2 regions of the Allobranchiibius huperziae genome follow, and region 2 is predicted to be linked to the other one. Evidence: predicted binding sites of a transcription regulator. Region 2 holds the regulator's gene; the other holds the start of a gene.
The links. Region 2 encodes HrcA, which represses chaperone genes, less so after heat shock. Its sites were predicted from a motif close to TTNGCACTCGNNNNNNNCGAGTGCNAA; they were not measured.

Region 1 (4,770 bases), 710 kb from region 2:
GGAGTGGTCAGTCGGAGACTGGTCCGTATCGGTTCAGCTCAGAAGCTGTTCCTTCTCGGTTCAGCTCAGAAGCTGTTCCTTCTGGGCTTCCTCCTCGCACTCCGCTGCGGCCGCCGACTCGGCTAGCGCCTCGTCGACAACCTTCGCTGCGTGCTTCGTCAGAAGCCCATGCCACCCATCTCGTCGCCGCCACCCGGCGCCGCCGGCACGTTCTTCTCCGGCTTGTCGGCGATGACCGCTTCGGTGGTGAGGAAGAGCGCGGCGATCGACGCGGCGTTCTGCAACGCCGAGCGGGTCACCTTGGCCGGGTCGATGATGCCGGTGGCGACCATGTCGACGTACTCGCCGGTCGCGGCGTTCAGGCCTTCACCGGAGGGCAGGTTGCGCACCTTCTCGACGACGACGCCGGGCTCGAGGCCCGCGTTCGAGGCGATCTGCTTCAGCGGAGCCTCGGCGGCCACCTTGACGATGTTCGCACCCGTGGCCTCGTCGCCCTCGAGCTTGAGTCCACCCCACGCGGCGTCGGTCGCCTGCAGCAGCGCGACGCCACCACCGGCGACGATGCCCTCTTCGACGGCAGCCTTCGCGTTGCGGACGGCGTCCTCGATGCGGTGCTTGCGCTCCTTCAGCTCGACCTCGGTCGCAGCGCCCGCCTTGATGACGGCTACGCCACCGGCGAGCTTCGCGAGGCGCTCCTGGAGCTTCTCGCGGTCGTAGTCGGAGTCGGAGTTCTCGATCTCGGCGCGGATCTGGCTGACGCGACCGGCGATCTGGTCGGTGTCACCCGCACCCTCGACGATGGTCGTCTCGTCCTTGGTGACGACCACGCGACGCGCGGTGCCCAGCAGGTCCAGCTCCGCGGTGTCGAGCTTGAGGCCGACCTCCTCGGAGATGACCTGACCACCGGTGAGGATGGCGATGTCGCCGAGCATGGCCTTGCGACGGTCACCGAAACCGGGGGCCTTGACGGCAACCGACTTGAAGGTGCCACGGATCTTGTTGACCACCAGGGTCGACAGCGCCTCGCCGTCGACGTCCTCGGCGATGATCATCAGCGGCTTGCCGGACTGCATGACCTTCTCCAGCAGCGGCAGCAGGTCCTTGATGCTGGAGATCTTGGAGTTGACGACCAGGATGTACGGGTCGTCCAGCACCGTCTCCATGCGCTCGGTGTCGGTCACCATGTAGCCGGAGATGTAGCCCTTGTCGAAGCGCATGCCCTCGGTGAGCTCGAGCTCCAGCCCGAAGGTGTTGCTCTCCTCGACGGTGATGACGCCTTCCTTGCCGACCTTGTCCATCGCCTCGGCGATGAGCTCGCCGATCTGCGGGTCGGCGGCCGAGATGGAGGCGGTAGCAGCGATCTGCTCCTTGGTCTCGATCTCCTTGGCCTGGCTCAGCAGCGATGCGGACACCGCGGCCACGGCGGCCTCGATGCCGCGCTTGAGGGCCATCGGGTTCGCGCCGGCGGCGACGTTGCGCAGCCCCTCGCGGACCATGGCCTGGGCCAGCACGGTCGCCGTCGTCGTACCGTCACCGGCGACGTCGTCGGTCTTCTTGGCGACCTCCTTGACCAGCTCGGCGCCGATCTTCTCGTAGGGGTCCTCGAGCTCGATCTCCTTGGCGATGCTGACACCGTCGTTGGTGATCGTGGGGGCTCCCCACTTCTTCTCGAGCACCACGTTGCGGCCCTTGGGGCCGAGTGTGACGCGCACGGCGTCGGCGAGGATGTTCATGCCCCGCTCGAGGCCGCGGCGGGCCTCTTCGTCGAATGCAATGGTCTTGGCCATCTGCGTGGTCCTCCCACAGTGCGTACCGAAGCTGGCCGTACGACGCCCGCGACGGACGAGCCGCGCCTGCCCGGGTGTACGGATACCCGGCGGTGAGCGGCACTCGTCGGACGGCCACTGTCTGTCACTCTCATGGCGAGAGTGCTAACAGCATTATTGGCACTCGCCGCCCCCGAGTGCAAACGGCTGGGGCCCCGCGGATCGCACCGGATGGGAGGCCGGACTTCAGGCCCGGCGGCTGGAGGGGGTCAGGCCTTCTCGCCCTGGTCGAACCCGAGTCGACGAGCGGTGCGCTGGCGCATCCGGCCGGCCCGCAGCCGCTGCAGTCGCTTGACCAGCATGGCGTCGTACGCGAGGGCGCCCGGGGTGTCGATCAGGGAGTTCAGCGCCTGGTAGTAACGCGTGGAGCTGAGGTCGAACGTCTCGCGGATGGCCTGCTCCTTGGAGCCCTGCAGCTTCCACCAGGTGCGCTCGAAGTCCAGGATGCGACGGTCACGATCGGACAGATCACTGGTGCGGTCGGCCCCCTGGACCTGCGCGTCGGCGACGCTCATGGGCAACCTTTCAGCCGTCGAGATGAACAGCCTCGACTATAGGAGCGAATCACACCCTTGTCATTCCGCTGCGGCGTGCCGTGACGGATGAGCCGGATGGGGCGATCTTCGAGCATCTCGTCAACCCCTTCCCACTCGCTTGCTACTTTGCTAGCATTCTGTCATGACAGCTCGCGACCCCTCCTCCAAGGTGCAGTTCAACGTCTACCTCCCGCCCGACCTCGTGACCCGGGTGAAGCACCGGGCCGTCGACGAGGGCAGCAGCCTGTCCACCCTCGTCTCACGTGCGCTCACCGACTACCTCGACGGCGACGCCCCCGACCACCCCGGCACGCCCACGAGCACGTCCACCGAAAGGGAGTCATGACCATGCCTCTGACCGTCGCCGCCATCCGCTACACCGACGACCTGCCGGCCATGCGGGAGTTCCTCGAGGTGCTCGGCCTCTCCCCCGCCGTCACGTCGTCCGGCTGGGTCGATCTGCACGCGGGTGCGGGCCGCGTCTGGTTGCATTCCGCCGGCGACGCGGACTCCCCGAGCGCCGCCGGTCAGACGAATCTGTGTTTCGAGTCCTCGGACCTGATCGGCCTGGCCGAGCGACTCGGCACGACGTACGTCGATGAGACCTTCGGCGCATCGCTGATGATCACCGATCCGCTGGGTGACGAGGTGCAGATCAACTCGGTGCACGCCGACACTTACGGCTACCAGACGCACGAACCGACGCCCGACGCCTCGACCTGCGTGGTGGCGGTCCGCTTCACCGATCCCGCCGGCCCCTACGTGCGGTTCCTCCGGACACTGGGGCTCGAGCGCTCGATGAGCGCGGCGGACGGCACGTACGCGCAGTTCTCCGCGGGGACGGGCGCGGTGGGCCTGCACGTCGGCGACGGCACCTCCCTCACCGGCAGGTCCGGCGCTCTGGTGAGCCTGTGCCTGACCACGGCGCGCGACCTCGACACGGTCGCGAAGGACCTACAGGACCACGGCTACGCGGACGCGACCGTCACCCACGAGGACGACGCGCGGTCGGTCCACGTGACCGACCCGGACGGGCAACAGCTGCAGATCCGCGCCGCCTGAGGCGATCCGACGGCGAAGCCAAAGCGTCGGCGTGGCCGGTTTGCGTCTGCGGCCAGGGCTGCAGCACTGGCCGCAGACGCAGAACCCGCACCAACGAACGTCCGCGCGCCGCGGGAGGTCCGGGCAGGTCAGGCCATCGAGTCGAGGATCGCGGTGATGTCGTCCTCGCTGGTGAGCGGGTTGACGATCGCGAAGCGCGCGAGCGTCTCCCCGTCGTGCGAGGTGGGCACCACGAACCCCTCCTGGCGCTCCAGCAGACCGTCGGACCAGCGGTGGTAGTCCGCGGGCTCCCAGCCGAGCCGGCGGAAGACCAGGATCGACAGGTCGGCGTGGCGCACGACCTCGAGGTAGTCGCGCGAGATCACCTGCGCCTCGGCGAACCGGGTCACCTCCAGGGTGCGCTCGATCGCCGCGCTGTACTTCTGCGTGCCGTTCGCGACCAGGGAGAACCAGAACGGCAGACCCCGCGCGCGCCGGGTGAGCCCCACCGAGTAGTCCGTGGGATTCCAGTCCGGGGCGTCGGTGAGGACGTCGAGGTACGACGCGTGCTGGGTGTGCGCGGCCCGGGCCAGCGCCGGGTCGCGGTAGAGCAGCGCGCAGCAGTCGAACGGCGCAAAGAGCCACTTGTGCGGGTCGACGATGAAGGAGTCGCAGCGCTCGATGCCGGCGTACTTGGGCCGGACGCTGGGCGCGGCGAGCCCGGCGCCGCCGTACGCGCCGTCGCAGTGGAACCAGATGCCGAACTCCTCGCACACCGCGGCGACCGACTCCAGGTCGTCGATGACGCCGAAGTTGGTGGTGCCGCAGGTCGCCACGACGGCGAAGAACGACTCCGGCCCCTCGTCGATGAGCACCTCGCGCAGCGCCTCACCGGTCAGCCGCAGGTCGTCGCCGACCTGCACCTGCACCAGTTCGGCGTCCATGACCCGGCAGGCCGACGCGATGGAGGAGTGCGATCCGACGGTGGCCGCGACGCGGAACGGTCGGGCGCCGCTACGTACGCGGGCGGTCTCGCGGGCGGTGACCAGCGCCGAGAGGTTGCCGATCGTGCCGCCCTGCACGAAGGAGCCGCCGGCGCCCTCGGGCAGCCCGACGAGGTCGGCGATCCAGCGCAGGGCCTGGTTCTCTGCGTAGACGGCGCCCGCCCCCTCGAGCCATGAACCCGCGTAGATGGACGAGGCCCCCACGACCAGGTCGAACATCGCGGCCTCGCGCGTCGGTGCGCACGGGATGAAGGACAGATAGCGCGGGTGGTCGGTCGACAGGCACGCCAGCGAGAGCTCCTCGGCGAAGAGGCGCAGCGCCTCCTGGCCGCCGATACCCTTCTCCGTCAACGCCTCCCCGGC
Region 2 (4,770 bases):
CGATGACCCGCACGGCGTTGCCGGAGGTGCAGCAGATATCGCTCTCGGCCTTGATCGCGGCCGAGGTGTTGACGTAGGTGACCACGGGGACGCCGGGGTGCTCCGCCCGCAGCGCGCGCACCTGCTCGGGCGTGATGCTCTCCGCCAGCGAGCACCCGGATCGCAGGTCCGGGAGCAGCACCCGCTTGGCCGGGTTCAGCAGCTTCGCGGTCTCGGCCATGAAGTGCACGCCCGCCAGCACGATGGTGCCCGCGCGTACGTGCTGTGCCTCGCGCGCCAGGGCCAGGGAGTCGCCGACGATGTCCGCGACACCGTGGTAGATCTCCGGCGTCATGTAGTTGTGCGCCAGGATCACCGCGTCGTGCTCGACCTTGAGGCGCTCGATCGCCTCGATGTCGGGCTCGAACGTCGCCCACTCGACCTCGGGGATGACGTGCCGCACCTTCTCGTACGTCGCTGTGGTCATCTCGGTGCCTTTCGCAGTCACGATGCGGGAGTAATGCTCCCAGTGAGTAAATGCTGAGAGTGAGCATAACACTCGAACTCGACAACCTCCGCTGAGCGCCTCTTACCGCCCGCGGGGGATCGGCAGCTTCGTCCCCACCTGCGCCCGCTCCGCGAACACCTCGCGCCGGAAGCGGTAGCGGCGCGCGGGCCGCCCGCCTGTCCCGTGGCTGAGGTCGCCGGTGGGCTCGACCAGCTGGTGCTGCTGTTCGACCAGCCGGCGGAAGTTCTGCTTGTGCACGTCCTGCCCGGCGATGGCCTCCACGACGTCCTGCAGCTGCCCGAGGGTGAACGTCGGCGGCATCAGCTCGAAAACCACCGGCCGGTACTGCAGGGCCGATCGCAATCGGGACAGCCCCGTCGCGACGATGCGGCGGTGATCGTGCAGCATCGCGACACCGGATTGCGCCCGCACCTGCTTCGCGCGCGGCGACTCGGCCACGATGCCTGCCTCCCAGAGCAGTTCGTACCGCTGCAGCGCCAGCTCGGGACGCCACGGCATCGAGCCGGTCCCGAAGAGGTGCTCGCGGCGTTCCTCGCGCGCCTCCCGCGCGGCACCTCGCACACCGCGCACCCACCGCGCCAGGTCGTCGACGAGCGCCTGGTCGGTGCCGACCGAGCGACGGTCCTCCCAGGGCAGCAACGTGTAGGCGCCCGCCCACTCGGCGGCGGTGGTGTCGGCGCGGGTCAGGCCGAGATAGGAGATCGAGATGACCCGCCCGGTGCCGTCACCGCGTCCGAGGTCCGCGAACGTGTACAGCTGCTCGACGTAGCCCAGCGTGTGCCCGGTCTGCTCGGCGGCGAAGACGCGCACGCCCTCCTGCAGAGAGTCGTGGTCGGCCCGCAGCTCCCCGGCGGGCAGTTGCAGCGGGTCGCCGGAGGCGAGCACCGCCGGCCCGTCCTCGCCCACGGAGGCCACGACGGCGACCAGCTCCGCGCGGAACCCCACGGCAGGGCGACCAGAGGAGCTCATGGCGACGGCACGGTGACGAAGTCGATGAGTTCCTCGACCCGGCCGAGCAGCTCCGGCTGGAGGTCGGCGTAGGTGCGCACGGTCGCGAGGATCTGCTTCCACCCGCGCGCGACGTCGGCCTGGGATTCGTGCGGCCAGCCGAGCTCGGCGAGGATCCCGTGCTTCCAGGACCGGCCGCGGGGGATCACCGGCCACTGCTGCCAGCCCAGCCGCTCGGGACGCACCGACTGCCACACGTCGATGTACGGGTGGCCGACGACGAGGACGTGCTCTCCGGCGTACGGCGACGCCATCGCCCCCGCGACGATCCGGGCCTCCTTGGTGCCGGGGACCAGATGATCGACGAGCACGCCCATCCGGCGCCGAGCGGTCGGCTTGAAGTCGCGGATCACCGACGTCAGGTCGTCGACGCCCTCGAGCAGATCGACCACGACCCCCTCGATCCGCAGGTCGTCGCCCCAGACCTTCTCCACCAGCTCCGCGTCGTGGCGGCCCTCGACGAAGATGCGCGATCCGGCGGCGACGCGAGCCGTGACGCCGGCCACCGCACGGGAGCCGCTGGCGGTCCTGGTGGTGGCCTTGCGGGCGGCGTCGATCGCGGTGGTGTCCTTCACCGCCACCAGCTCCACGGGTCTGCCGTCCAGCAGGAACCCCGGACCGAGCGGGAACGCCTTGCTGCGTCCGCGCCGGTCCTCCAGGTGCACGACGTGCATCCCGCCGGCCTTCTCCACGCGGGTGATGGCCCCGCACCAGCCGGTCTCGACGTCCTCGACGACGACGCCGACCTCGGCCGGGAGGGATACCGACCGACCGCGGCGGGGCGCGCGCCAGTCACCGGAGAGCACGTCGGCGCCGTAGCGGTCTGGGGTCACGGCACGAGGGTAGGGGCCCCTGGCCGAGGCCGGGAGGGAGGACAGGCGCAGCGCCGTGGAGCACGTAGACTTGGCACTCGACGAAGTGGAGTGCCAGCCGACACCGACTCGGGAGGTGACATGAGCGAAGAACGCCGTCAGCACGTCCTGCGCGCGATCGTGCAGGACTACGTCGCGACGTCCGAACCCGTGGGTTCCAAGGCGCTGCTCGACCGTCACCGCCTCGGGGTGAGCGCCGCCACCGTCCGCAACGACATGGCCGTCCTGGAGGAAGAGGGGCTGATCACCGCCCCGCACACCTCCGCCGGCCGGGTGCCCACCGACGCCGGCTACCGCGCGTTCGTCGACCGACTGAACGAGATCAAGCCGATGTCCCGGGCGGAGCGCGCCGCAGTGCAGACCTTTCTCGCACAGGCCGTCGATCTCGACGACGTGGTGGATCGCACGGTACGACTGATGTCGTCACTGACCAACCAGGTCGCCGTGATGCAGTACCCCTCGCTCAACCCCGCGACGATCCGGCACACCGAGCTGGTCTCCCTCGACGGCGACCGCCTGATGGCCGTGGTGATCCTGTCCAACGGGCGGGTCGAGCAGCGCATCGTGCAGGTGGACGTCGACCTGGTCACCGAGGCCCGTCAGCAGTTGCTGCGGACCCTGCGCGATCGGGTCAACGAGGCCGTCGCCGGCGCGACCTGGTCCGAGGGCATTCGTCTGTTGCCGGCGGTCATCGACCGCATCGCCCCCGAGCACCGCGAGACCGCGGGTCTGGTGATCGCCGTTCTGGCCGACGCCCTGGCCCAGCAGCGGGAGGAGCGGGTCGCGCTGGCGGGCACCGCTCACCTGGCCCGCTCCGTCAGCGACTTCCCGATGACGATCGGCCCCGTGCTCGAAGCGCTGGAAGAACATGTGGTCCTGCTGCGTTTACTCGGACAGATGAGTCAGACGAGCAGCGCGTCCGGCGATTCGGTGGCCGTGCGCATCGGCGCCGAGAACACCGTCGACGGACTGCGCGGCGCTTCGGTGGTCAGTTCCACCTACGGAGCGGATTCGACCGCCGGGCTCGGCGTCCTCGGTCCGACCCGGATGGACTACCCCAGCACGATGGCGGCCGTTCGAGCGGTCGCGCGCTACGTGTCCGAGATTCTCGACCAACGCTGACCGCCGGTTCGCTACCGGTCATGTACTGCTTGAAGACGACCAGCTGACAAGGATTTTCGTGAACGACTACTACTCCGTCCTCGGCGTCTCACGGGACGCCAGCCCGGAAGAGATCAAGCGCGCCTACCGCCGCCTCGCCCGCAAGCTCCACCCGGACGTCAACCCCGGTGACGAGGCGTCCGAGGAGTTCAAGGCCGTCTCCCAGGCGTACGACGTGCTGTCGGACCCCGCGAAGAAGTCGTCGTACGACATGGGTCAGGACCCGTACGGCGGCCAGGGTGCTGCCGGCTTCGGCCAGGGATTCTCCTTCAGCGACATCATGGACGCGTTCTTCGGCGGCACGGCTGCCGGCGGTGGCGGCCCGCGCTCGCGCGCCCAACGCGGCCAGGACGCGCTCATCCCCGTCGACGTGGACCTGCGGACCGCGGTCTTCGGCAGCGAGGAGGACATCACCTTCGACACGGCGGCGGTCTGTCACACGTGTGAGGGAAGCGGCGCCCGCGCCGGCACCGGCAAGCGCACCTGCGACGTGTGCCACGGCGCCGGCCAGGTGCAGCAGGTGCAGCGCTCCTTCCTCGGTCAGGTCATGACGACCCGCCCCTGCGCCGCGTGCCGCGGTTTCGGTGAGGTCATCACCGACCCGTGCTTCGAGTGCTCCGGCGAGGGCCGGGTGCGCGACCGTCGCACCATCACGATCAAGGTGCCCGCGGGCGTCGACACCGGCACCCGCATCCAGCTCACCGGCGAGGGCGAGGTCGGCCCCGGCGGCGGCCCGGCCGGCGACCTCTACATCGAGGTCCGGGTGCGCAAGCACGCGACCTTCCAGCGACAGGGCGATGACCTGCATTGCTCGGTCGAGCTGCCGATGACCGCGGCGGCGCTGGGCACCGAGCTGCCCCTGGAGACCTTCGACGGAGTCCGCGAGGTGGGCATCCGCGTGGGCACCCAGCCCGGCGACGTCATCACGCTGAAGGGGCTCGGCGTCACCCGGTTGCGCTCGGGGGTGCGCGGTGACCTGCTCGTGCACGCCAACGTGCGGACGCCGACCCGCCTGGACACCCAGCAGGAGGAATTGCTGCGGCTGCTGGCCAAGGAGCGTGGCGAGGAGTCGCCCGAGGCCAACTTCCAGCCGGTCGGCCAGGGCCTGCTGGGCAAGCTGCGCGACGCGTTCAAGCAGAAGTGACGCCGTGACCGCGCCGATGTTCTACGCCGAGCCCGGGTCGCTGGCACAGGCGAGCGCGGGCGCGGTCATCACGCTCA

Region 1: the regulator HrcA is predicted to act here: its motif matches at 1,909-1,935, upstream of groL (chaperonin GroEL).

Annotation. Positions count from the first base shown of each region.
Region 1 covers NZ_JACCFW010000001.1:559,261-564,030, reverse strand. Annotated here, with positions in the region: gene groL (chaperonin GroEL) at 159-1,787, opposite strand; gene HNR15_RS02715 (DUF3263 domain-containing protein) at 2,036-2,341, opposite strand; gene HNR15_RS02710 (ribbon-helix-helix domain-containing protein) at 2,505-2,708, shown strand; gene HNR15_RS02705 (VOC family protein) at 2,711-3,424, shown strand; gene HNR15_RS02700 (pyridoxal-dependent decarboxylase) at 3,553-4,770, opposite strand, start outside.
Region 2 covers NZ_JACCFW010000001.1:1,268,010-1,272,779, forward strand. Annotated here, with positions in the region: gene nadA (quinolinate synthase NadA) at 1-487, opposite strand, end outside; gene HNR15_RS06055 (NUDIX hydrolase) at 569-1,477, opposite strand; gene HNR15_RS06060 (DUF3097 family protein) at 1,474-2,349, opposite strand; gene hrcA (heat-inducible transcriptional repressor HrcA) at 2,470-3,510, shown strand; gene dnaJ (molecular chaperone DnaJ) at 3,569-4,693, shown strand; gene HNR15_RS06075 (16S rRNA (uracil(1498)-N(3))-methyltransferase) at 4,698-4,770, shown strand, end outside.